Regions from separate parts of the Cupriavidus sp. FW305-3-2-15-C-LB2 genome, predicted to be linked through region 2. Evidence: predicted binding sites of a transcription regulator. Region 2 holds the regulator's gene; each other region holds the start of a gene.

Region 1 (7,463 bases), on a different contig from region 2:
ACATCTGGGCGGTCTTCAGCAGCGACGCGCGCCAGCCGGCAATGATCGGCGAATCCAGCATCACCACGCCGCGCACGCGCTCCGGGCGCCGCAGCGCCGCCATCAGCGACAGGAAGCCGCCCAGCGAATGGCCCACCAGCCACACCGGCTCGTGGTACTGGCGGTCGATCTCGCCGAGCAGCTCCTCCACCAGGTGCGGCCAGCCGCGCGTCACCGGGAATTCAGGCTTGTGCCCGTAGCGGTCCACGGCGCGGAATTCGAAGTCGCCGTCCAGTTCGCCGAACAGCTTGCGGTAGGTGGTCACCGGGAAGCCGTTGGCATGGGAAAAATGAATGATCTCGCGCATCGCTTGTTTCCTCGCCCGGCCTCAGTCCTGGGTACGCGACGGATTGCGCTTGGCGCGCACCGGCTGGCCCCAGCGGTCGGCCTCGCCGGGACGCGCCAGCGAGAATTCCGCGGGCGCGCCGGGATCCCACTCGGGATTGTGGATCTCGCCGAAGACCTGGCGCAGGCGCTGCCCCCAGGTGTCGCGGATCATGCGGAAGTAGGCGTTGCGCTCGTCGATGTTGACGAAGCGCGTCACGCACAGCGTATCGGCCTCATAGACCAGCAGGTCCAGCGGCAGGCCGACCGAGATATTCGACTTGAGCGTCGAATCCATCGAGATCAGCGCGCATTTGGCCCCCTCGGCCAGCGGCAGCGACGGGTGCACCACGCGGTCGATGATGGGCTTGCCGTACTTGGCCTCGCCGATCTGGAAGTAGCAGTTCTCGGGCGTGGCCTCGACAAAATTGCCGGCCGCGTAGATGTTGAACAGCCGCACGCGTTCACCGCGCACCTGGCCGCCGAAGATCAGGCTGACATTGAATTCGATGCCGGCATCGCGCAGCGCATGCGCATCGCGCTTGTGCACCTGGCGCACCGCCTCGCCGACGATGGAAGCGGCCTCGAACATGTCGCGCGCGGTCCACAGCGAGCGCTTCTCGTCATGGTTCTCGGCCAGGATCTGGCGCACCGACTGGCTGATCGCCAGGTTGCCGGCGGTCATCAGCACCATCACGCGGTCGCCGGGCTCTTCGAACACCGTCATCTTGCGCGACGTGGAGATGGCATCTACCCCCGCATTGGTGCGGGAATCGGACAGGAATACCAGGCCGGCATCCAGCCGCATGGCTACACAGTAAGTCATGGTCTTGTTTTGGTGTGCTTTGCGGCGGCCGGAAGTGGCCAGCCGATGGCCTGCATACCCGGGATTCTAGCGCCCGTATTGCGGCACCGCGCCCTGTCTGGAATCAGGCACCTAATCAGGTAAAAAGCGGCGTGATGCTCACATCAACTTCAAGCGTCTCGCCGGACCCCCCTTCCAGGATGCCCCTGACTGGTGCAGCCGACGCATAATCGCGCCCCACCGCGAGGCGTATATGACGCTCGTCGGTCAGGCAGCCGTGGGTGATGTCGACGCTGCACCACACCTCGCGCGCCGGGTCCAGGCATACGTCGGCCCAGGCATGGCTGGCCATCTCGATCGCGGCCGGATCGTAGAAGTATCCGCTCACATAGCGTGCCGGGATACCGAGCGCCCGGCACGCCGCCACCATCACCTGCGCCTGGTCCTGGCACACGCCGCTGCCCAGGCTGAAGGCCTCGGCCGCCGAGGTGCCGACGTCAGTGGTGTTGGGCTTGTAGCGCACCCGCTCCGCAATCCCCTGGGCCAACGCCAGCAGCGCCGGAATCTCGTGCCCGGCCGCCAGGAACGGCGCGGCAAACGCCTGCATCTCCGGCGGAGCCGAGGTCAGTGGCGTGCTGCCGAGGAAGTACAGCGGCGACACCCGGGACTCGCCGGGGGGCGGAGCGTCGCAGAACGCATGGTGGCCGTCCCGGTCGAGGTCGCCATGCGGCGGCAGCACTTCCACCTCGCCGCTGGCTTCGATCGAGATGGTGCCGGTCGGTCCGGCCACCGTGAAGTTGTGCACGATATTGCCGAATCCGTCGCGCGCCGCCGACGGATTGCCAGGCGCGACCAGTTGCCAGCGGTGCACCGTCTGCAGCGGGCCCGAACGCGGCTCGAGCCGCACTTCGTGCACGCTGCGGCGCACCGGCTCGGCGTAGCGGTAAACAGTATGGTGGTGGATCTTGTATTTCACGGTATCAGGGCGCGGCGGCGGCACATGGAGGCTGCCGGCGGCCCATTTCAGGCAGCCAGCAGCGGCACGAGGAAGTCCCGGCTGATGCCATTGCCGAGATCGCCGATGCGCTCCAGGAAGCTGGTCAGGTACGCGTGCAGGCCGACCGCGAAAATATCGTCGATGCGCGCGTACTTCAGGTCGGCGTGGAGTTTACCAGCCTGGCGCTCGGTTTCCGCCGATTGCTGGTTGCGCACCGTATGCAGGATGGCCACCACCTCGTCCATGCTCGACACCAGCGAGCGCGGCATGTCGGGCCGCAGGATCAGCAGCTCGGCCACGCGCTGCGGCGTAATGACCGCGCGATAGACCTTGCGGTAGACCTCGAAGCCCGAGACCGAGCGCAGCACCGCGGCCCAGTGATAGAAATCGTTCTGGTCGCGGTTGGCATCGCTCTCGTCGCTGCCCGATGCCTGGAACTTGACGTCGAGGATCCGCGCGGTGTTGTCGGCGCGCTCCAGGAACGTGCCCAGCCGCATGAAGTGGAAGGCATCGTCCTTGAGCATGGTGCCGAACTGGACCCCGCGCGCCAGGTGCGAGCGGAACTTGACCCATTCGAAGAACGCCGACGGGTCCTCCTTCAGCACGCCGTCGGCGATCAGGCGCTGCACCTCCAGCCAGGTCGTGTTGACGGTCTCCCAGACCTCGGTGGTCAGCGAGCCGCGCACCGCGCGCGCATTCTCGCGCGCCGCGCGCAGGCAGCTCATGATGGACGAGGCGTTGGTCATGTCGCGCACCATGAAGTCGATCACATCGTCGCGCGACAGCAGTCCGTACTTGTGGTCGAAGACATCGGTCAGCTCCGAGATATCGAGCATGGCCCACCAGCCCTGCTCGGCCACCTCGGCCGATTGCGGCAGGAGCGAGGTCTGGTAGTTGACGTCGAGCATGCGCGCGGTGTTCTCCGCGCGCTCGGTGTAGCGGGCCATCCAGAACAGGTGGTCGGCGGTGCGGCTCAGCATGTGGGCTCTCCTGGCGTGGCGGCGGTCGCCATGGCGGTCGTTGCGGCGGTCATCATGTGGTTCGCGTTCATCGTTCCAGCACCCAGGTGTCCTTGGTGCCGCCCCCTTGCGAGGAATTCACCACCAGCGAGCCCTCGCGCAGCGCCACGCGGGTCAGCCCGCCAGGCACCATGCGCACCTCCTTGCCCGACAGCACGAACGGGCGCAGGTCGATATGGCGCGGCGCGATGCCCGACTCCACATAGGTCGGGCAGGTCGACAGCGCCAGCGTCGGCTGCGCGATGTACTGCTCCGGGCGCGCCTTCACCACTTCGCGGAAGGCATCGATCTCGGCCCGCGTGGCGGCCGGGCCGACCAGCATGCCGTAGCCGCCGGCGCCGTGGGTCTCCTTGACCACCAGTTCTTCCATATGGTCCAGCACGTACTGCAGGTCGTCCGGGCGCCGGCACATATAGGTCGGCACGTTGCTGAGGATGGCCTCTTCGCCCAGGTAGAAGCGGATCATGTCGGGCACGTACGGATAGATCGACTTGTCGTCGGCCACGCCCGTGCCGATGGCGTTGCAGATGGTCACGTTGCCGGCGCGGTAGACCGACAGCAAGCCGGCCGCGCCCAGCGAGGAATCGTGGCGGAACACCAGCGGGTCGAGGAAGTCGTCGTCGACGCGGCGGTAGATCACGTCGACGCGCTGCGGGCCCTGCGTGGTGCGCATGAACAGGTGGTCGTCCTCGACGAAGAGATCGCTGCCTTCGACCAGTTCCACGCCCATCTGCTGCGCCAGGAAGGCATGCTCGAAGTAGGCCGAGTTGTACATGCCCGGCGTCAGCACCACCACGGTGGGATCGGCAATGGCCTGCGGCGACACCCCGCGCAGCATGTCGAGCAACAGGTCAGGATAGTGGGCCACCGGCGCCACGCGGTTGCGCGCGAACAGGTCCGGGAACAACCGCATCATCATCTTGCGGTTTTCCAGCATGTACGACACGCCCGAGGGCACGCGCAGGTTGTCTTCCAGCACGTAGAACTCGCCCTCGCCGGCGCGCACCACGTCGATGCCGGCCACGTGCGCATAGATGTCGTGCGGCACGTTGACGCCGAGCATCTCGGGCCGGTACTGGGCGTTGTTGTAGATCTGGTCGGGCGGGATCACGCCGGCGCGGATGATGTCCTGGCCGTGGTAGATATCGTGGACAAAGCGGTTGAGCGCGGCCACGCGCTGGCGCAGCCCTTTTTCCAGCAGCGCCCATTCGTTCGCCGGGAATATGCGCGGGATCACGTCGAACGGAATGGTGCGTTCGGTGCCGCTGTTGGCTTCATCCTTGTCGCCGTAGACGGCAAAGGTAATGCCCACGCGCCGGAAGATCAGGTCGGCCTCGGCGCGCTTGTTGCCCATCGTGCCTTCAGACTGCCGCGCCAGCCAGTCAGCGAAATGCCGGTAATGCGGGCGCACCGCGCCTTCAGGCAACGCCTGCCCCGCCTGGATAACCCATTGCGCCCCGTCCGTGCGCCAGTCCAGCATCTCGTCGAAATACCGCCCCGCCATGATGGCCGTTCCTCCATGTCGCGGGCTTCCGGTGCTACCGCTTCACTGCGACTTCGTGGTCGCTACCGGCTGCCCTGGTTTTGCCCTGGCTTTCCCGTCCCCAGCCCGCCGCGCCTGCCCGTTCGGGACGCTCACGGCGATACTGTCGAGTCACTGGCCCTTTCAGCATACCCGTACCGGCGAAACCCGCAAGCTGGCGGGTGCCGGCCGGCACGGAAAGTGAACTAGCAAGATGTCTGCCAGCGCACGCAAAAACGGCCGCCAGCCAGGCTGGCGGCCGCTTGCGGGCTGCACGGGAACGGGGCCGGCCGGAACGGTCGGCGAGGTCAGCAGGTCAGCGCGCCGCGCCGGCGCCCTGCGGCACCGTGGCCTGCAGGATGGTGGCGACCAGCGCCTCGGGCGACTGGCGGATGTCGAGCACCAGCGCGTCGCTGGGCTCTTCCAGCGTATCGAACTGGCTTTGCAGCAGGTCGGGGTTGAAGAAGTGTTCCGTGCGCGCGGACAGGCGCGTGCCGATCAGCGATGCATCGCCCTTCATGAAGACGAAGGTCACGCCGCCGTCGGGCGGGGTCAGCCGGTCGCGGTAGGCCTGGCGCAGTGCCGAGCAGGTGAACACATGGGTGCGGCCTTCGGCCCGGGCCGCGTCGATGGCGGCGCGCATGGCCGCCAGCCATGGCCAGCGGTCTTCGTCGGTCAGCGGGACGCCAGCGTGCATCTTGGCCTTGTTGGCGTCGCTGTGGAATGCATCGGCGTCATGGAAGCCGCAGCCCAGTCGCTGCGCCAGCAACTGGCCGACCGTGGTCTTGCCGCTGCCGGAAACGCCCATCAGGATATAGATCATGTCTGCTCCGTCGGTCTTGGTATCGGATGGTGTCGCCATCCTTGTCTGTCCTTGTCGGTCCAGCTGGACGTCCTTGCGGCGGCGCAAAGACGTCCGGGGGGCGCTGCCGCCCCGCAGGGAACTTCAGGGGAAAATCGGCCTCAGGCCTGGCTATTGTGCGACGGTTTGCGCCGCTGCGGTACGTTGGCGCCCGCCTGCGCCGGCCCCAACATCCGCCTCGGACAGGTCAAGTGCGCTGCCGCCCTCTTCCGCGATGCGCGCGTGGCGCCGGAACAGGCCGAACAGGCCGCGCCCCAGGCTGAATTGCGCGAAATCGTCGTCCGGCGCCGCGGCCAGCTCGCGCGCCGCGAATTCACGTTCGTCGCCCAGCCACTGCAGCGTGCCGGCAACGGCATCGACACGGATGCGGTCGCCGTCGCGCACGCGCGCGAGCGCGCCGCCGGCCAGCGCCTCGGGGCCAACGTGGATCACCGCCGGCACCTTGCCCGACGCGCCGGACATGCGGCCGTCGGTCACCAGCGCCACCTTGTGGCCGGCGTCCTGCAGCGCGCCCAGCACCGGGGTCAGGCGGTGCAGCTCGGGCATGCCGTTGGCGTTCGGCCCCTGGAAACGCACCACCGCGACCAGGTCGCCGGTCAGCTCGCCCGCATCGAAGGCCGCCTGCAGCGCCTCCTGCGCATCGAACACCCGCACCGGGGCTTCGACCACGCGGTGCTCCGGCGCCACCGCCGAGACCTTGATCACGCCGCGGCCCAGGTTGCCCTGCATCAGCCGCAACCCGCCCTCGGCCGAGAAAGGCTCCGCGACCGTCGCCAGCACCTGCGCGTCGCCGCTGTGCGCCGCGCCGTCGCGCCAGCGCAGCACGCCGTCGGCCATCACCGGCTCCTGCGCATAGCGGGCCAGCCCGGGGCCGGCCACGGTCTGCACGTCCTCATGCAGCAGGCCGGCCTGCAGCAGTTCGCGGATGACGAAACCGGCGCCGCCCGCGGCATGGAAGTGGTTCACATCGGCCGAGCCATTCGGGTAGACGCGCGCCAGCAGCGGCGTGATGCGCGACAGCAGGTCGAAATCGTTCCAGTCGATGACGATGCCCGCGGCGCGCGCCATCGCCACCAGGTGGATGGTGTGGTTGGTGGAGCCGCCGGTCGCCAGCAGGCCGACCATGGCGTTGGCAATGGCGCGCTCGTCGACGATGCGCGCCAGCGGCAGGTATTCGTCGCCGCGCGCGCGCAGGGCGATCGCGCGTTGCGCGGCCGCCGCGGTCAGCGCATCGCGCAGGCCGCTGTCCGGGTGCACGAAGGCCGCGCCCGGCAGGTGCAGGCCCATGATTTCCATCAGGAACTGGTTGCTGTTGGCGGTGCCGTAGAAGGTGCAGGTGCCGGCGCCGTGGTAGGCCTGGCATTCGGCTTCGAGCAGCGCATCGCGCCCGACCTGGCCGGTGGCGTAGAGCTGGCGCACGCGCGCCTTCTCCTTGTTGGGCAGCCCGCTGGCCATCGGGCCCGCCGGCACGAACACCATCGGCAGGTGGCCGAACTGCAGCGCGCCCATCAGCAGGCCGGGCACGATCTTGTCGCACACGCCCAGCATCAGCGCCGCATCAAAGGTGTTGTGCGACAGCGCCACCGCGGTGCCCATCGCAATCGCATCGCGCGAGAACAGCGACAGCTCCATGCCCGGGTTGCCCTGCGTGATGCCGTCGCACATCGCCGGCACGCCGCCCGCCACCTGCGCCACCGCGCCCACCGCGCGCGCGGCCTCGCGGATCACGGCGGGGTAGCGCTCGTACGGCTGGTGCGCCGACAGCATGTCGTTGTACGCGGTGACGATGCCCAGGTTGGGGGCATGGTCGACGCGCAGCTTCAGCTTGTCGTTGGCCGGCAATGCGGCAAAGCCGTGCGCCAGGTTGGCGCAGGACATGCCGCGCAGCGGCCCCA
Region 2 (7,463 bases):
CGGGATCACGATCAGCAGCGGCACCACCGCCAGATCCTGGAACAGCAGGATGCTGATGATATTGCGGCCCTGCTCGCTCTCAAGCTCCATGCGCTCGGACAGCATCTTGGAGACGATCGCGGTGGAAGACATCGCCAGCGCCCCGCCCAGCGCCACCGACGCCTGCCAGGACAGCGGGAACAGCCAGTTGAAAGCCCAGCTGGCCGGCACCACCGCCAGCATCGACAGCACCACCTGCGAGCCGCCCAGGCCGAACACCAGCCGCTTCATCGAGCGCAGCTTGGTCAGGTTGAACTCCAGCCCGATCGAGAACATCAGGAAGACCACGCCGAATTCGGCCAGGTACTTGGTCTGCGCGGTGTCGCTGGCCAGCCCCAGCGCATGGGGGCCGATCAGGATGCCGACGGCCAGGTAGCCGAGCATCGGCGGCAGCTGCAGCATGCGGAATGCGACCACGCCGAAGACGGCGGCGGCCAGCAGCACCAGGGTCAGTTCCAGCGGAGAATGCATCAGGCGGTCTGGGTGACCGGCCAGGCGCGCGTCCGACCCGGCACGGGCACCCTGCCGGCAAAATACGGCGAGCACGGCAAGCACGACGTGCGCCATGGGTCGGGCCAGGCGCCATCGCATTCGTTGGTATACTTCGTCGCCATGATAGCCAATTTCGATGCGGATCGAGCACTCAGGCTCGCCCGCGACACTCTCCAGACCGAAGCCGATGCGGTTTCCGCACTTTCCGGACGCCTGAACGGCGACTTTGCCCGTGCCGTGCTGCTGATCCTGCAATGCACCGGGCGCGTGGTCGTCTCGGGCATCGGCAAGTCCGGCCATATCGGGCGCAAGGTCGCGGCCACGCTGGCCTCTACCGGCACGCCGGCGTTCTTCGTGCACCCGGCCGAAGCCAGCCACGGCGACCTGGGCATGGTCACGCGCGACGACGTGCTGATCGCCTTCTCCAATTCGGGCGAGACCGGCGAGCTGCTGTCGATCATCCCGATCGTCAAGCGCATCGGCGCGCGGCTGATCTCGGTCACCGGCAACCCCGACTCCAACCTGGCCAAGCTGGCCGACGTCCACCTGGACGCGGCGGTCGAGAAAGAAGCCTGCCCGCTGAACCTGGCGCCGACGGCCAGCACCACCGCGGCGCTGGCGCTGGGCGATGCGCTGGCAGTGGCGGTTCTCGATGCGCGCGGCTTTGGCGAGGAAGACTTCGCGCGCTCGCACCCCGGCGGCGCGCTCGGGCGCAAGCTGCTGACCCATGTGCGCGACGTGATGCGCACCGGCAACGCCGTGCCCGAGGTGCGTGAAAACACCCCGCTGGCCCAGGCGCTGATGGAAATCACCCGCAAGGGCATGGCCATGACCGCCGTGGTGGACCCGGACGGACACGCCATCGGCGTCTTCACCGACGGCGACCTGCGCCGCCTTCTGGAAACCCCGCGCGACTGGAAGACCGTTCCCATCGGCGACGTCATGCACCGCAACCCGCACGTGGTCAACGAGAACCAGCTCGCCGTCGAAGCGGTGCAGGTGATGGAGGCCAACCGCATCAACCAGCTGCTGGTGGTGGATGACGACGGCCGCCTGACCGGCGCGCTGCATATCCACGACCTGACCCGCGCCAAGGTCATCTGAGCGGGCGCGGGCCCGGCACAACCGGCACAACGCCAAGGACACCATGCAGGCACTCCTCGCCTCCCTCAGCGGCATCGTCATGCGGCTGCTGCCGCTGCTGCTGATGGCCTTCGTGGCGGGCAGCACGTTCTGGCTGGTCCAGATCAACTCCCCCAAGGAAGACCCGGCCGCGCAAAGCGCCAAGAAGCATGAGCCCGACTACTTCATGGACCGCTTCTCGGCCACTGAGCTGGCGCCGGACGGCAGCACCAAAATCCGCTTTACCGGCGAGCGCATGGTCCATTTCGAGGATGACCAGACCTACGAGGTGACCCGGCCCGCCATGCGCGCGTATGAGCCGGACCGCCCGCCGGTCACCGCCCGCGCCGATATGGGCCGCATGAACGCCGAGGGTTCGGTGATCGACCTGTACGGCAACGGCTTCGTCATGCGCCAGCAGGGCGTGGACGTGTCCAAGGACCCGCAGCTGACCGCCGCATCCAGTTATTTCCAGCTGCTGGTCAATGACGACATCGTCAAGACCGACAAGCCGGTCAAGCTGACGCGCGGCCCGTCGGTGATGACCGCCAACGGCCTGATCTTCAACAACGTCACGCGCGAAGTACAATTGCTCGGCAATGTACGCGGCACCATCATCACCGGGCCGACCCCTGGCCGCGCGCCGGGGTCCTGAGCCCCGGCCCGGGGGCCGCACCAACCCGCACCAACGTACCCAGACGCCCTCAAGCAACCCTGCCAACATGACTGCTTCCCTGACGACATCGTCCCGTCGACGCACCGCCCCGGCCCTGCTCGCCCTGGCCATGGCCTTCGGCCTGCTGGCCCAGCCCGCCCTGGCCGAGCGCGCGGACCGCGACAAGCCGATGGTGCTGGAGGCGGACAACGCCAGCTATGACGACGTCAAGCAGATCTATACGCTGACCGGCAATGTGGTGCTGACCAAGGGCACCATGATCCTGAAGTCCGACGCCGCCGAACTGCGCACCGATCCCGAGGGCTACCAGTTCGCGGTGGCCACCGCCAAGCCGGGCAAGCAGGCCTACATCCGGCAGAAGCGCGAAGGCGTCGACGAATACATCGACGGCTGGGGCGACCGCATCGAGTACGACGGCAAGCAGGAGTACTCCAAGCTGATCGGCAATGCCCGCATGGCGCGCCTGCAGGGCGCCAAGCAGGTCGACGAGATCCGCGGCGCGGTGCTGACCTACGACAGCCGCAAGGAGTTCTACACGGCTGCCGGCGGCGGTAGCGGCGATGCCGCGGCCGCCAATCCGTCCGGCCGCGTGCGCGCGGTGCTGTCGCCGCGCCAGGACCAGAAGGCCGGCGCCACGGGCAGCGGCGGCTCGCCGCTGGACCTGAAGCCGGCGCCCGCGCCTGCCAACAAACCCTGACGCCTGGCGCCGGCTGCGTGCATCGCATGCGGCCGGCGCCAGAAACGCCTGAACGCCAGACTGTGCCAATGACCGATACCGCAACCATCGCCGACAAGCCTTCCGTCGAAGCCTCCACCGTCCTTGCCGGCGGCAGCACGCTGGTCGTGCGCCACCTGAAGAAACGCTATGGCTCGCGCACGGTGGTCAAGGACGTCTCGCTCGACGTGAAGAGCGGCGAGGTGGTCGGCCTGCTCGGGCCCAACGGCGCGGGCAAGACCACCTCCTTCTACATGATCGTGGGCCTGGTGGCGCTGGACGAAGGCGATATCGTGCTCGACGGCGACCACATCAGCGGCCTGCCGATCCACGAGCGCGCGCGCATGGGGCTGTCGTACCTGCCGCAGGAAGCCTCGGTATTCCGCAAGCTCAACGTCGAAGAGAACATCCGCGCGGTGCTGGAGCTGCAGGTGAGCAACGGCAAGCCGCTGCCCAAGGCCGAGATCGAGCGCCGCCTGGATTCGCTGCTCGACGACCTGCAGATCGCGCACCTGCGCAACAACCCGGCGCTGTCGCTGTCGGGCGGCGAGCGCCGCCGCGTGGAAATCGCGCGCGCGCTGGCGTCGTCGCCGCGCTTCATCCTGCTGGACGAACCCTTCGCCGGCGTGGACCCGATCGCCGTGGGCGAGATCCAGCGCATCGTCAGCTTCCTCAAGGCACGCAATATCGGCGTGCTGATCACCGACCACAACGTGCGCGAGACGCTCGGCATCTGCGACCACGCCTACATCATCAGCGAAGGCACGGTGCTGGCCGCGGGCCAGCCCGAGGAAATCATCGCCAATGACGCAGTGCGGCGCGTCTACCTGGGCGAGAACTTCCGCATGTGATGCAGCGGCCTGCCATGGAGCGGCAGGCTATTCGCGGGCGCACGTGGGCCTGCCACAGCCAGCAGCGATCAGACCGCATAAGCGATAGCAATTTCCGTTCCAACAACGGAAAGATGCGCATAGAATAGGTCGCATGAAACCGTCGCTACAGCTCCGCCTTTCCCAGCATCTGGCCCTGACCCCGCAACTGCAGCAGTCGATCCGGCTGCTGCAGCTTTCCACGCTGGAACTGCAGCAAGAGGTCGAACAGGCACTGACGGAAAACCCTCTGCTCGAACGCGAGAACGACTGGATCGAAAGCCCGCTGCGCGTGGCGGCCGACGGCTCGGTCAACCTGCAGAGCGCACCGGCGCCCGCGCCGGCAGAGCCGCAGGGCAATGGCGAGGCCCGCGCCGACGGCGCGGCTGACGACGACAGCTATGGCGACAGCGGCAACGGCGACGACTATGGCAGCAGCGACTGGAGCCTGGACGACTTTGCCCGCCGCCCCCAGGGCGACGAGGACGAAAAAACGCCGATGCAGCTGCGCGAAGCCGAGCCCACGCTGCGCGAGTACCTGATGGAACAGCTCACGCCGCTGAAGATCTCGGCGCGCGACAAGGGCCTGGCCATCTTCCTGATCGAATCGCTCGACGACGATGGCTACCTGAGCGCATCGCTTGAGGAGATCTGCACGGAGTTGCCGGAAGAACTCGAGTTCGAGATCGAGGAGGTCCACGCCATCCTCACGCTGCTGCAGAGCTTCGACCCGCCCGGCGTGGGCGCGCGCAACGCCGCCGAGTGCCTGGCCCTGCAGTTGCGGCGCCTGACGCACCCGCAGCGCGAACTGGCCCTGAACATCGTGACCAGCCACCTGGAGTTGCTCGCAGTACGCGACTACACGCGGCTGAAGAAGGCGCTGCAGGTGGATGAAGCGGCGCTGAAGTCCGCACACGAACTGATCCGCTCGCTGGCGCCCTACCCCGGCCATGCATACAGCCGCCCGGAGGCGGACTTCGTGGTGCCGGACGTGTTCGTGCGCAAGGGAGGCGGCGGCTGGATCGCGCAGCTCAATCCGGATGTGATGCCGAGGCTGCGCATCAATGACATGTATGCGCAAATCCTGCGTGGCGCAAAGGGTGAGTCCGGCACCGCCGGGCTGCAGCAGAAGCTGCAGGAGGCGCGCTGGCTGATCAAGAACATCCAGCAGAGGTTCGACACAATCCTGCGTGTCTCGCAGGCCATTGTCGAGCGTCAAAAGAACTTTTTCAGCCACGGCGAAATCGCCATGCGCCCCTTGGTTTTGCGGGAGATTGCCGATACACTGGGTTTACACGAGTCAACCATCTCCCGGGTGACGACCAATAAATATATGGCAACGCCGATGGGTACTTTCGAACTGAAGTACTTCTTCGGCAGCCACGTGTCCACCGAAACCGGTGGCGCGGCTTCGTCAACGGCCATCCGCGCCTTGATCAAGCAACTGATAGGAGCCGAAGACCCGAGGAATCCCCTTTCCGACAGTCGCATTGCCGAACTGCTGGGCGAACAAGGCTTCGTTGTCGCACGCCGCACCGTTGCCAAGTATCGCGAAGCCCTGAAGATCCCCGCAGTCAATCTCCGCAAGTCTTTGTAGCCGAGCCCACCGCCTGCCTGGTGAGGCTCTTTCAGAAGGAGAAGCGCTATGAACTTCAAGATCAGTGGACACCACCTGGACATCACGCCCCCTCTGCGTGAGTACGTGGAAACGAAGCTGGAGCGAATCGTCAGGCATTTCGATCAAGTCATTGGCGTTAGTGTGCTGCTCTCTGTCGACAACCATAAAGAAAAGGACCGGCGTCAGTACGCGGAAATCAATCTACATCTCAAGGGCAAGGACATCTTTGTCGAAGCGCATCACGAAGACCTGTATGCAGCGATCGACGCACTCGTCGACAAGCTGGACCGTCAGGTGATCCGCTACAAGGATCGCGTGCAAGGCCACGACCGCGAAGCGGTCAAGTACCAGATGGCCGCAGCGCAAATGCAGCAATGACCGTGCCCGGCAGCCCCGCAGCGGGCTGCTGAATCAGGATTGAACAGGCAAGCCGCGCCAAGAAGCGCGGCTTTTTTGCGCCCTCGCGTTCCCGGTTGCCGCCGGCATGCCGCGCCCGCACTGGCGGCGCGGCCCGGCTGTGGCGCCGGAGCCGATGCTTTTCACCCGAATGAGCAAGGGTGTTCGCAAGCGCTGCGCCAAGGTGTATGCTGCGCCATACAAAGAGAGGGAATCCTGGCCGTGCCCCGCACCGGTGCACCGGCTCCCCGCCGCGGAGGCACCATTGCATCACCATGTATCTTTCTGCACCGGCTTGCCCCGTTGCGCTGCACAATGCGGGAGTAGTCGCTGCTCTATAATGGGCCGGACGCCTCCGGCCAGGCCAACGGCAGGCCGGAGCCAGCCCACTGCCCGGCGGAACGGTCCGCCCGCTAACTGAAATCCTGCGCATCGCCCATGAATCGTTTGGCCAAATTGCTGCCACCCGGCAACATCACCCTCGACGTCAGCGTCACCAGCAAGAAGCGTGTGTTCGAGCAGGCCGGGCTCCTCTTCGAGAACAACCATGGTGTGGCGCGCGCCATCGTGACGGACAACCTGTTCGCGCGCGAGTCGCTTGGATCCACCGGCCTGGGCGCCGGCGTGGCAATCCCGCACGGCCGCATCAAGGGCCTGAAGCAGCCGCTGGCCGCGTTCATGCGCCTGGCCGAACCAATTCCGTTCGAATCGCCCGATGGCAAGCCGGTATCGCTGCTGATCTTCCTGCTGGTGCCCGAACAGGCTACGCAGCAGCACCTGGAAATCCTGTCCGAAATCGCGCAACTGCTTTCCGACCGCGACATGCGTGAAGGGCTGGCCACGCTGCCCACGCCCGATGCCGTCCATCAGTTGCTGATCGCATGGCATCCCTGATCCCCTGATCCCTCAAGCGGGCCGGCACCAGACCGGGCAGGCGCCAAGGCGCTTCGCAAACCGCCCCACCAGTCATACCGCATGGAACTCACCGGCGTCACCTCCCAGTCCATCTTCGACGACAACGCAGCCGACATCAAACTCTCGTGGGTGGCCGGCCTGGAAGGTGCGGATCGCGCCTTCGATGTGGAGTTCGCCCGCGAAGCCACCTCCGCCGCCGACCTGGTGGGCCACCTGAATCTGATCCACCCCAACCGCATCCAGGTGCTCGGCAAGCCCGAGATCACTTATTACCAGCGGCTGGACGACGAGACCCGCAAGCGCCAGATGGGCGAGCTGATCCTGCTGGAGCCGCCCTTCCTGGTGATCGCCGACGGCATGGAGCCGCCGCCCGACCTGGAACTGCGCTGCACGCGCTCGTCCACGCCGCTGTTCACCACGCCGGTGTCGTCGGCCGCGGTGATCGACCACCTGCGCCTGTACCTGTCGCGTATCTCCGCGCCGCGCGTGACCATGCACGGGGTATTCCTCGACATCCTGGGCATGGGCGTGCTGATCATGGGCGAATCGGGCCTGGGCAAGAGCGAACTGGGCCTGGAACTGATCTCGCGCGGCCACGGGCTGGTGGCCGATGATGCCGTG
Region 3 (7,463 bases), on a different contig from region 2:
TGTCCTATGGCGACGAAAGTCCGGAAGGCATCAAGCTGACCATCGACACCTACCTGGCCCCCGCGCTGGCTGGCCAGGATGCCACCAACGTGCATGGCGCGATGGCGCGCCTGGGCAAGGTCGCGCGCGGCAACCGCTTCGCCAAGTCAGCGCTGGAGACCGCGTTGCTGGATGCGCAGGGCAAGCGCCTGGGCGTGCCGCTGGCCACGCTGCTGGGGGGCGCGGTGCGCTCGACCCTGCCGGTGCTGTGGACGCTTGCCAGCGGCGACACCGCCCGCGACATCGCGGAGGCCGAGCAACTGCTGGCCGAGCGCCGCCACCATACCTTCAAGCTGAAGATCGGCCGGCGCAGCGTGCGCGACGACGTGGCCCACGTGGCCGCGATCAAGCGCGCGCTGGGCGAGCGGGCGCGCGTCACCGTCGACGTCAACCAGGCCTGGAACGAGGCCGACGCCGCCACCGGCATCGCCATGCTGGAAGCCGCCGGCATCGACCTGATCGAGCAGCCCACTCCGCGTGAGCAGCGCATGGCGCTGGCCCGGCTGGCCGCGCGCTTCGTGGTGCCGATCATGGCCGATGAAGCGGTGTGCGGCCCGGAAGACGCGATGGAACTGGCGCGCATCGGCGGCGCCGACGTGTTCGCGCTGAAGATCGCCAAGGCCGGCGGCATCTTCGGCATGCTGCGCACCGCCGCGGTGGGCGACGCCGCCGGCATCGCGCTGTACGGCGGCACCATGCTGGAGGGCAGCGTCGGCACCATCGCCGCGGCGCATGGCTTCTGCACGCTGCCGCAGCTGGCCTGGGGCACCGAGCTGTTCGGACCGCTGCTGCTCAAGGACGATATCGTGCAGCAGCGCCCCGAGTACCGCGACTTCAGCCTGCACCTGCCTGAAGGCCCCGGCCTGGGGCTGGCGCTGGACGAAGACAAGCTGGCGCACTACCGGCGCGGCTGAACTGGCAGGCAGCGCACCCCCCGCATGGCACACCGGTGCCTGCACGCATCAAGTGAGGAGACCAATGAAGACGTTATTCCAGCGGCTGGCAAGCACCAGCCGCGCAGGGGCGCTGGCACTGGCTGCCGGCCTGTCGTTCGCAGCGCCGGCCGCGCACGCGGCCTATCCCGACCATCCGATCCGCTGGATCGTGCCGTTCCCCGCGGGCGGTGCCATGGACAATATCGCGCGCACGCTGGGCGAAGACATGTCGCGCACGCTGGGCCAGGCCATCGTGGTCGAGAACCGGCCGGGCGCCGGCGGCAATATCGGCGCCGAACTGGTGGCGCGCGCGCCCGCCGACGGCTACACGATGATCATCGTTGCCAACGGCATGGCCGTGAACCCGGCGCTGTACGGCCGGCTGAGCTACGACCCGGTCAAGGACTTCGCGCCGGTGTCGCTGCTGGCGGTGGTGCCCAACGTGCTGGTGGCCAGCAAGGCGCGGCGCCAGGAAAGCACCGTCAAGGACGTGGTGGCGCACGCCAAGGCGGCGCCGGGCAAGTACACCTATGCCTCCGCGGGCAATGGCACCTCGATCCACCTGGCAGGCGAGCTGTTCACCTCGATGGCCGGCGTCGACATGCTGCATATCCCCTACAAGGGCAGCGGCCCGGCCATGACGGACCTGCTGGGCGGCCAGGTCGACTACATGTTCGACAGCATCACCTCGGCCAGGCCGCATATCGAATCGGGCAAGCTGACGGCGATCGCGGTCACCACCAGCAAGCGCTCCAGCGCGCTGCCCAACGTGCCGACGGTGGCGGAGGCCGGCCTGCCGGGCTATGAGCTGTCGCCGTGGTTCGCCGCCTTTGTGCCGGCGAAGACGCCGCAGCCGGTCATCGACACGCTCAACCGCGCCATGCTCGAGGCGCTGCGCAAGCCTGCGGTGCAGAAGCGGCTGGCGCTGATCGGCGCCGAGCCGATCGGCAGTTCGCCGGCGGTGCTGCGCGAGCACCTGGCGAAGGAAACCGACAAGTGGGGTGTGCTGATCCGCCAGCGGGGTATCCGGGCGGATTGAGCGGCCCGGACCAACGCGGTTCATAGGGAGACGCCCCCGGAAATGCTCCGGGGGAATGTCATTACCCTGCCCCCGTCTCCCTGGCACATAATGTGCGTAAGATGCCAGCCGAAAGGCACACTCGAGCGGATCACCCGCCGGCACTGAGGGGAGACAATGAGCAGTTCAACCGACAAGTTCTCGGCCACCATGCGCGATGGCCTGGCCGATCTCGCCCGCCGCCTGCGCTTCGCCATGGAGGAGGGTGCGATCTGGCTGGACGAGCAGCGCATGATCCTGATCCATACCGCCGCCCTGGGCGCGCTGCGCAAGGAACTGGTGGACACCCTGGGCATGGAGCGCGCGCGCGGCCTGTTCATGCGCATGGGCTTCCATTCGGGCATGCGCGATGCGGAGGTCGCGCGCAAGCTGCGCGCCGGCCACAGCGACTTCGGCCAGCTGGAGATCGGGCCCTGCCTGCATACCATCGAGGGGGTGGTGCGGGTCACGCCGGTCAAGGTCGACATCGACATCGCCGCCGGCATCTACGATGGCGAATTCCTGTGGGAAGACTCCTTCGAGGGCGACGTCCACCGCCAGCTGTTCGGCATCGTCGACGAGCCTGCCTGCTGGATGCAGATCGGCTACGCCACCGGCTACACCTCGGCGCTGATGGGGCGCACCATCCTGTACCGCGAGGTCGAGTGCATCGCCTGCGGCCATCCGCACTGCCGCATCATCGGCAAGCCGGTGGAAGCCTGGGAAGACGGCGCGCAGGCGCTGGCGCTGTACCAGCCCGATCCCGTGATCGAAACCATCATCGCCTTGCAGAGCGAGGTAGAGCACCTGCGCGCGCTGCAGGGCACCCCGGCCACGCCGGCCGACCTGGTCGGCACCTCGCCCGGCTTCCGTGCCGCCTGGGGCCTGCTGCAGCGGGCCGCGGCCAGCAACGTGACGGTGCTGCTGCTGGGCGAGACCGGCGTGGGCAAGGAGCGGTTCGCGCAGGCGCTGCACAGCGTGAGCGGGCGCGCCGACAAGCCCTTCATTGCCGTGAACTGCGCGGCGATTCCCGATGAGCTGATCGAGTCCGAGCTGTTCGGCGTGGAAAAGGGCGCCTTCACCGGCGCCAGCCAGTCGCGCCCCGGGCGCTTCGAGCGTGCGCATGGCGGCACGCTGTTCCTGGACGAACTGGGCGAGCTGTCGGCCTCGGCCCAGTCCAAGCTGCTGCGCGTGCTGCAGGAAGGCGAGGTCGAGCGCGTGGGCGGCACCGGCACGCGCAAGGTGGATGTGCGGCTGGTGGCCGCCACCAATGTCGACCTGGCCGAAGCCGTGAAGCAGGGCACCTTCCGCAAGGACCTGTACTACCGCCTCAACGTCTACCCGGTCACGATCCCGCCGCTGCGCGAGCGCCTGGACGACATCCGGCCGCTGGCCGAGCGCTTCGTGGCCCGCTACGGCGCGCGCCACGGCAAGCGCATCGTCGGCATCACCGACCGCGCGCTGGCCGAGCTGCGCCACTATGACTGGCCCGGCAATGTGCGCGAACTGGAGAACGTGATCGAGCGCGGCGTGATCCTGGCCAGCCAGGGCGGCCAGATCACCGCCGACCACCTGTTCCTGCCGGGCACCGTGGCACCGGTGGTGGATACCGCGCCGCGGCTGGGCGCGGGCGGCACCTTGCCAGACCTGCGCGAAGCCGCGGTCCATGCGCTGCTGGACCAGATGTCAGAGCAGCAGCTGGCGCTGGGCGACGTCGAGACCGTGCTGATGGAGGCGGCCATGCAGCGCGCCGACGGCAACATGAGCCAGGCGGCGCGGTTGCTCGGCATTACGCGGCCGCAGCTGGCGTATCGGTGGAAGATGCGCGGTACGCGTGCCGGTAACGGGCACGGCAACGGTAACTGACGCCGTTTCCTCGCCTCAAGTGCCGAGGGTTTGCTCCCCTCTCCCGCTTGCGGGAGAGGGAGCGCGCCGGTGGTCATCAACATCGATCGCGTCTTCCACGCGCCTCGAGTTCCAGCTTCTTCCCCACTTGATCATTTGATGCAGCCCCTCCGGGCCGCGCATCGGCCCGAAGTTGCCCGATGCTGCACCGCGCCAGCGATTTTTCCCTGCCAGATCAAGTCTTCTCACCCAGGTTGCCCACGCACGCTGCTGCGCCGCAGGGCAATCCCATCCGCATCTGCTCGCTGCCCGCAAACGCCCGCCCGGCGCGGCTTTTGATCATTTGATCAAGACCTGTGCGCAGCTTCATCAATTCATCGATGCGTTTCGCGCGGACCTTTCCGGGTTAACGCGCACGCTCGCCATCGCCAATTCCCCGTAACCCTTGTCCCACAACGCTGCGCGCTTGCTGGCACGGTCTTCGCAGTAAGGCCTGCGTCCAGCCAACGCAACGGAGCGCGCCATGAACACCCCGTCGGTTCCCCTGTTCGAAGCCACGCCGCGCTATGTGCGGGTCGAGGGCCGCACCCCCGAAGGGTTTGTGCAGTTCGCCTTCAGCGTGGCCGACCCGGAGCTCAACGTCGAACTGATCATGCCGGAACCGATGTTCGAAGCCTTCTGCTGCGTCAACCGCGTGCGCTTCCTGCCCCCGCTGGAAACCGCGCCGCAGCCGCAAGCCGACGACTGACGCCGCAGCCACCGCATCACAAAGAGAGAAGGGATACAGGAGACCAAGCGATGCAAGTCGATATCAAGACCCAGCAGATCCAGCCGCTGCGCCAGACCTACGGCCATGTCGCGCGCCGCTTCGGCGACAAGCCGGCGTCGCGCTACCAGGAGGCGACCTACGACGTGCAGTCTGAGGTGAACTTCCACTACCGCCCCACCTGGGACCCAGGCTTCGAGCTGTATGACAAGCGCCGCACGGCGATCGTGATGCAGGACTGGTACGCGCTGAAGGACCCGCGCCAGTTCTACTACGGCGCCTACGTGACCGCGCGTGGGCGCCAGCAGGATGCAACCGAAAAGAGCTTTGCTTTCGTCGAGAAGCGCGGGCTGCTGCAGGCGCTGCCGGCCGAATGGCAGGAACGCCTGGCCGTTGGCCTGCTGCCGCTGCGCCATGTGGAGTGGGGCGCCAACATGAACAACTTCTACTGCGCCGACTATGGCTGGGGCACGGCCATCACGCAGGCCTGCACCTATTGCGCGATGGACCGCCTGGGTATCGCCCAATACCTGTCGCGCATCGGCATGCTGCTGGACGGCAATACCGGCGTGGCGCTGGAGCGGGCCAGGGTGGCCTGGCTGGAGAGCGCCGCGTGGCAGCCGCTGCGCCGCTTTGTCGAGCACACCTTTGTCACCGGGGACTGGTTCGAGACCTTCGTCGCACAGAACCTGGTGCTCGACGGACTGCTCTACCCGCTGGTCTACCAGCATGCCGACGCGGTGATCGCGCGCGCCTGCGGCACCGGGCTGGCGGTGCTGACCGAATTCATGAACGACTGGCGCGACGAGCACGCACGCTGGGTCGATGCCGTGATCCAGGCCGCAGCGGCCGAGTCCGACGCCAACCGCGCGCTGCTGTCGGGCTGGGCGCGCGCCGCCTGCGCCGAGGTGGCGCAGGCGCTGGTGCCGGTGGCCGATGCGCTCACCGGCGAAGACGGCGCGCAGATGGTGGCGCTGTGCCGCGAGCAGTTCGAAGTCCGCCTGGGCAGGCTCGGCCTGGCTGCCTGATCCGCCCACGACGTACCCCACGGAGACACGCCATGTCAGCCACCGCTGCCAACGTCTATATCGCCCTGCAGAACAACGACGACACCCGACCCATCATCGACGCCATCACCGAGGCCAACCCGCATGCGGTGGTGTCGCAGTTTCCCGCCATGGTCAAGATCGACGCCCCCGGCCACCTGACCATCGTGCGCGAACTGGTGGCCGGCAAGCTCGGCCGCGACTGGGACCTGCAGGAGATCCACCTGAACCTGATCTCGCTGTGCGGAAACATCGACGAAGACGAAGACGCCTTCACGCTGCGCTGGAACGCCTGACCGGGCAGCGGCACACAGAACATCACGGAGACATCATGGACGCACGCAAGAAGCTCAACCTGCGCGAGAAGTACGCCTCGATGACGCGGGACCTGGCCTGGGAAACGACCTACGAGCCGATGGACAAGGTCTTCCCGTTCGACAAGTACGAGGGCATCCGCATCCACGACTGGGACAAATGGGAAGACCCGTTCCGCATGACCATGGATGCCTACTGGAAATACCAGTCGGAGAAGGAGCGCAAGCTGTACGCGATCATCGACTCGTTCGTGCAGAACAACGGCCACCTGAACGTATCCGACCCGCGCTACCTGAACGCGCTGCGGTTGTTCCTGACCGGCGTGACGCCGCTGGAATACGCCGCCCACCGCGGCTACGCGCACCTGGGCCGCCATTTCCGCGGCGCCGGCGCGCGCGTGGCGGCGCAGATGCAGTCGGTCGACGAGCTGCGCCACGCCCAGACCCAGCTGCACACGCTGTCGGTCTACAACAAGTACTTCCACGGCTTTGGCGAATGGCGCCATATGCACGACCGGGTCTGGTACCTGTCGGTGCCCAAGTCCTACTTCGAGGACGCGATGAGCGCGGGCCCGTTCGAGTTCATCACCGCGATCTCGTTCTCGTTCGAGTATGTGCTGACCAACCTGCTGTTCATGCCGTTCATGTCCGGCGCCGCCTACAACGGCGACATGGCCACGGTGACCTTCGGCTTCTCCGCGCAGTCCGACGAGTCGCGCCACATGACGCTGGGCCTGGAAGTGGTCAAGTTCCTGTGCGAGCAGGACCCCGGCAATATCCCGATCCTGCAGAAGTGGCTGGACAAGTGGTTCTGGCGCGGCTTCCGACTGCTCACGCTGGTCGGCATGATGATGGACTACATGCTGCCCAAGCGCGTGATGTCGTGGGCCGAGGCCTGGGAGATGTACTTCGAGCAGGCGGGCGGGGCCCTGTTCAAGGACCTGGAGCGCTACGGCCTGCGCATGCCCAAGTACCACGAAGTGGCCACCAGGACCAAGGACCGCATCACGCACGAGGCCTGGGCCACCTTCTACAACTACGCGGGCGCCGCCGGCTTCCACACCTGGGTGCCCAAGGCCGACGAGATGGCATGGCTGGCCGAGAAGTACCCCCAGACCTTCGAGCACTACTACAAGCCGCGCCTGGACCACTGGCAGGAGCGCCAGCAGGCCGGCGACCGCTTCTACAACACCACGCTGCCGATGCTGTGCCAGACCTGCCAGATCCCGATGGTGTTCTCGGAGCCGGACGACCCGACCCAGACCTGCTACCGCGAAAGCAGCTACCACGGCATGAAGTTCCATTTCTGCTCGGACGGCTGCAAGGACATCTTCGACGACGAGCCCGCCAAGTACGCGCAGGCCTGGCTGCCGGTGCACCAGATCTACCAGGGCAACTGCGGCGGCGCCACGCTGGAGGACGTGCTCAAGTGGTACCGGCTGAACCCGGGCGCTGACAACC

The links. The regulator sigma-54, encoded in region 2, starts transcription at its own class of promoters, with help from an activator protein. The targets are predictions, from matches to a motif close to TGGCANGNAANCTGCTTT.
Region 1: AC3WRR_RS19790 (circularly permuted type 2 ATP-grasp protein) is a predicted target of sigma-54. The motif match lies at 4,913-4,930, and genes of this name have one in related genera.
Region 3: AC3WRR_RS28720 (phenol hydroxylase subunit) is a predicted target of sigma-54. The motif match lies at 4,347-4,364, and genes of this name have one in related genera.

Annotation. Positions count from the first base shown of each region.
Region 1 covers NZ_JBYSZW010000027.1:29,681-37,143, forward strand. The annotation lists gene AC3WRR_RS19770 (alpha/beta fold hydrolase) at 1-346, opposite strand, end outside; gene AC3WRR_RS19775 (proteasome-type protease) at 368-1,189, opposite strand; gene AC3WRR_RS19780 (transglutaminase family protein) at 1,305-2,144, opposite strand; gene AC3WRR_RS19785 (alpha-E domain-containing protein) at 2,192-3,145, opposite strand; gene AC3WRR_RS19790 (circularly permuted type 2 ATP-grasp protein) at 3,213-4,688, opposite strand; gene AC3WRR_RS19795 (gluconokinase) at 5,023-5,529, opposite strand; gene edd (phosphogluconate dehydratase) at 5,680-7,463, opposite strand, start outside.
Region 2 covers NZ_JBYSZW010000048.1:33,756-41,218, forward strand. The annotation lists gene AC3WRR_RS27575 (monovalent cation:proton antiporter family protein) at 1-510, opposite strand, end outside; gene AC3WRR_RS27580 (KpsF/GutQ family sugar-phosphate isomerase) at 652-1,635, shown strand; gene lptC (LPS export ABC transporter periplasmic protein LptC) at 1,679-2,308, shown strand; gene lptA (lipopolysaccharide transport periplasmic protein LptA) at 2,376-3,026, shown strand; gene lptB (LPS export ABC transporter ATP-binding protein) at 3,095-3,895, shown strand; gene AC3WRR_RS27600 (RNA polymerase factor sigma-54) at 4,029-5,510, shown strand; gene hpf (ribosome hibernation-promoting factor, HPF/YfiA family) at 5,559-5,909, shown strand; gene ptsN (PTS IIA-like nitrogen regulatory protein PtsN) at 6,366-6,821, shown strand; gene hprK (HPr(Ser) kinase/phosphatase) at 6,903-7,463, shown strand, end outside.
Region 3 covers NZ_JBYSZW010000052.1:31,533-38,995, forward strand. The annotation lists gene AC3WRR_RS28705 (muconate/chloromuconate family cycloisomerase) at 1-953, shown strand, start outside; gene AC3WRR_RS28710 (tripartite tricarboxylate transporter substrate binding protein) at 1,018-2,013, shown strand; gene poxR (phenol degradation transcriptional regulator PoxR) at 2,170-3,897, shown strand; gene AC3WRR_RS28720 (phenol hydroxylase subunit) at 4,400-4,624, shown strand; gene AC3WRR_RS28725 (aromatic/alkene monooxygenase hydroxylase subunit beta) at 4,675-5,670, shown strand; gene AC3WRR_RS28730 (MmoB/DmpM family protein) at 5,703-5,984, shown strand; gene AC3WRR_RS28735 (aromatic/alkene/methane monooxygenase hydroxylase/oxygenase subunit alpha) at 6,020-7,463, shown strand, end outside.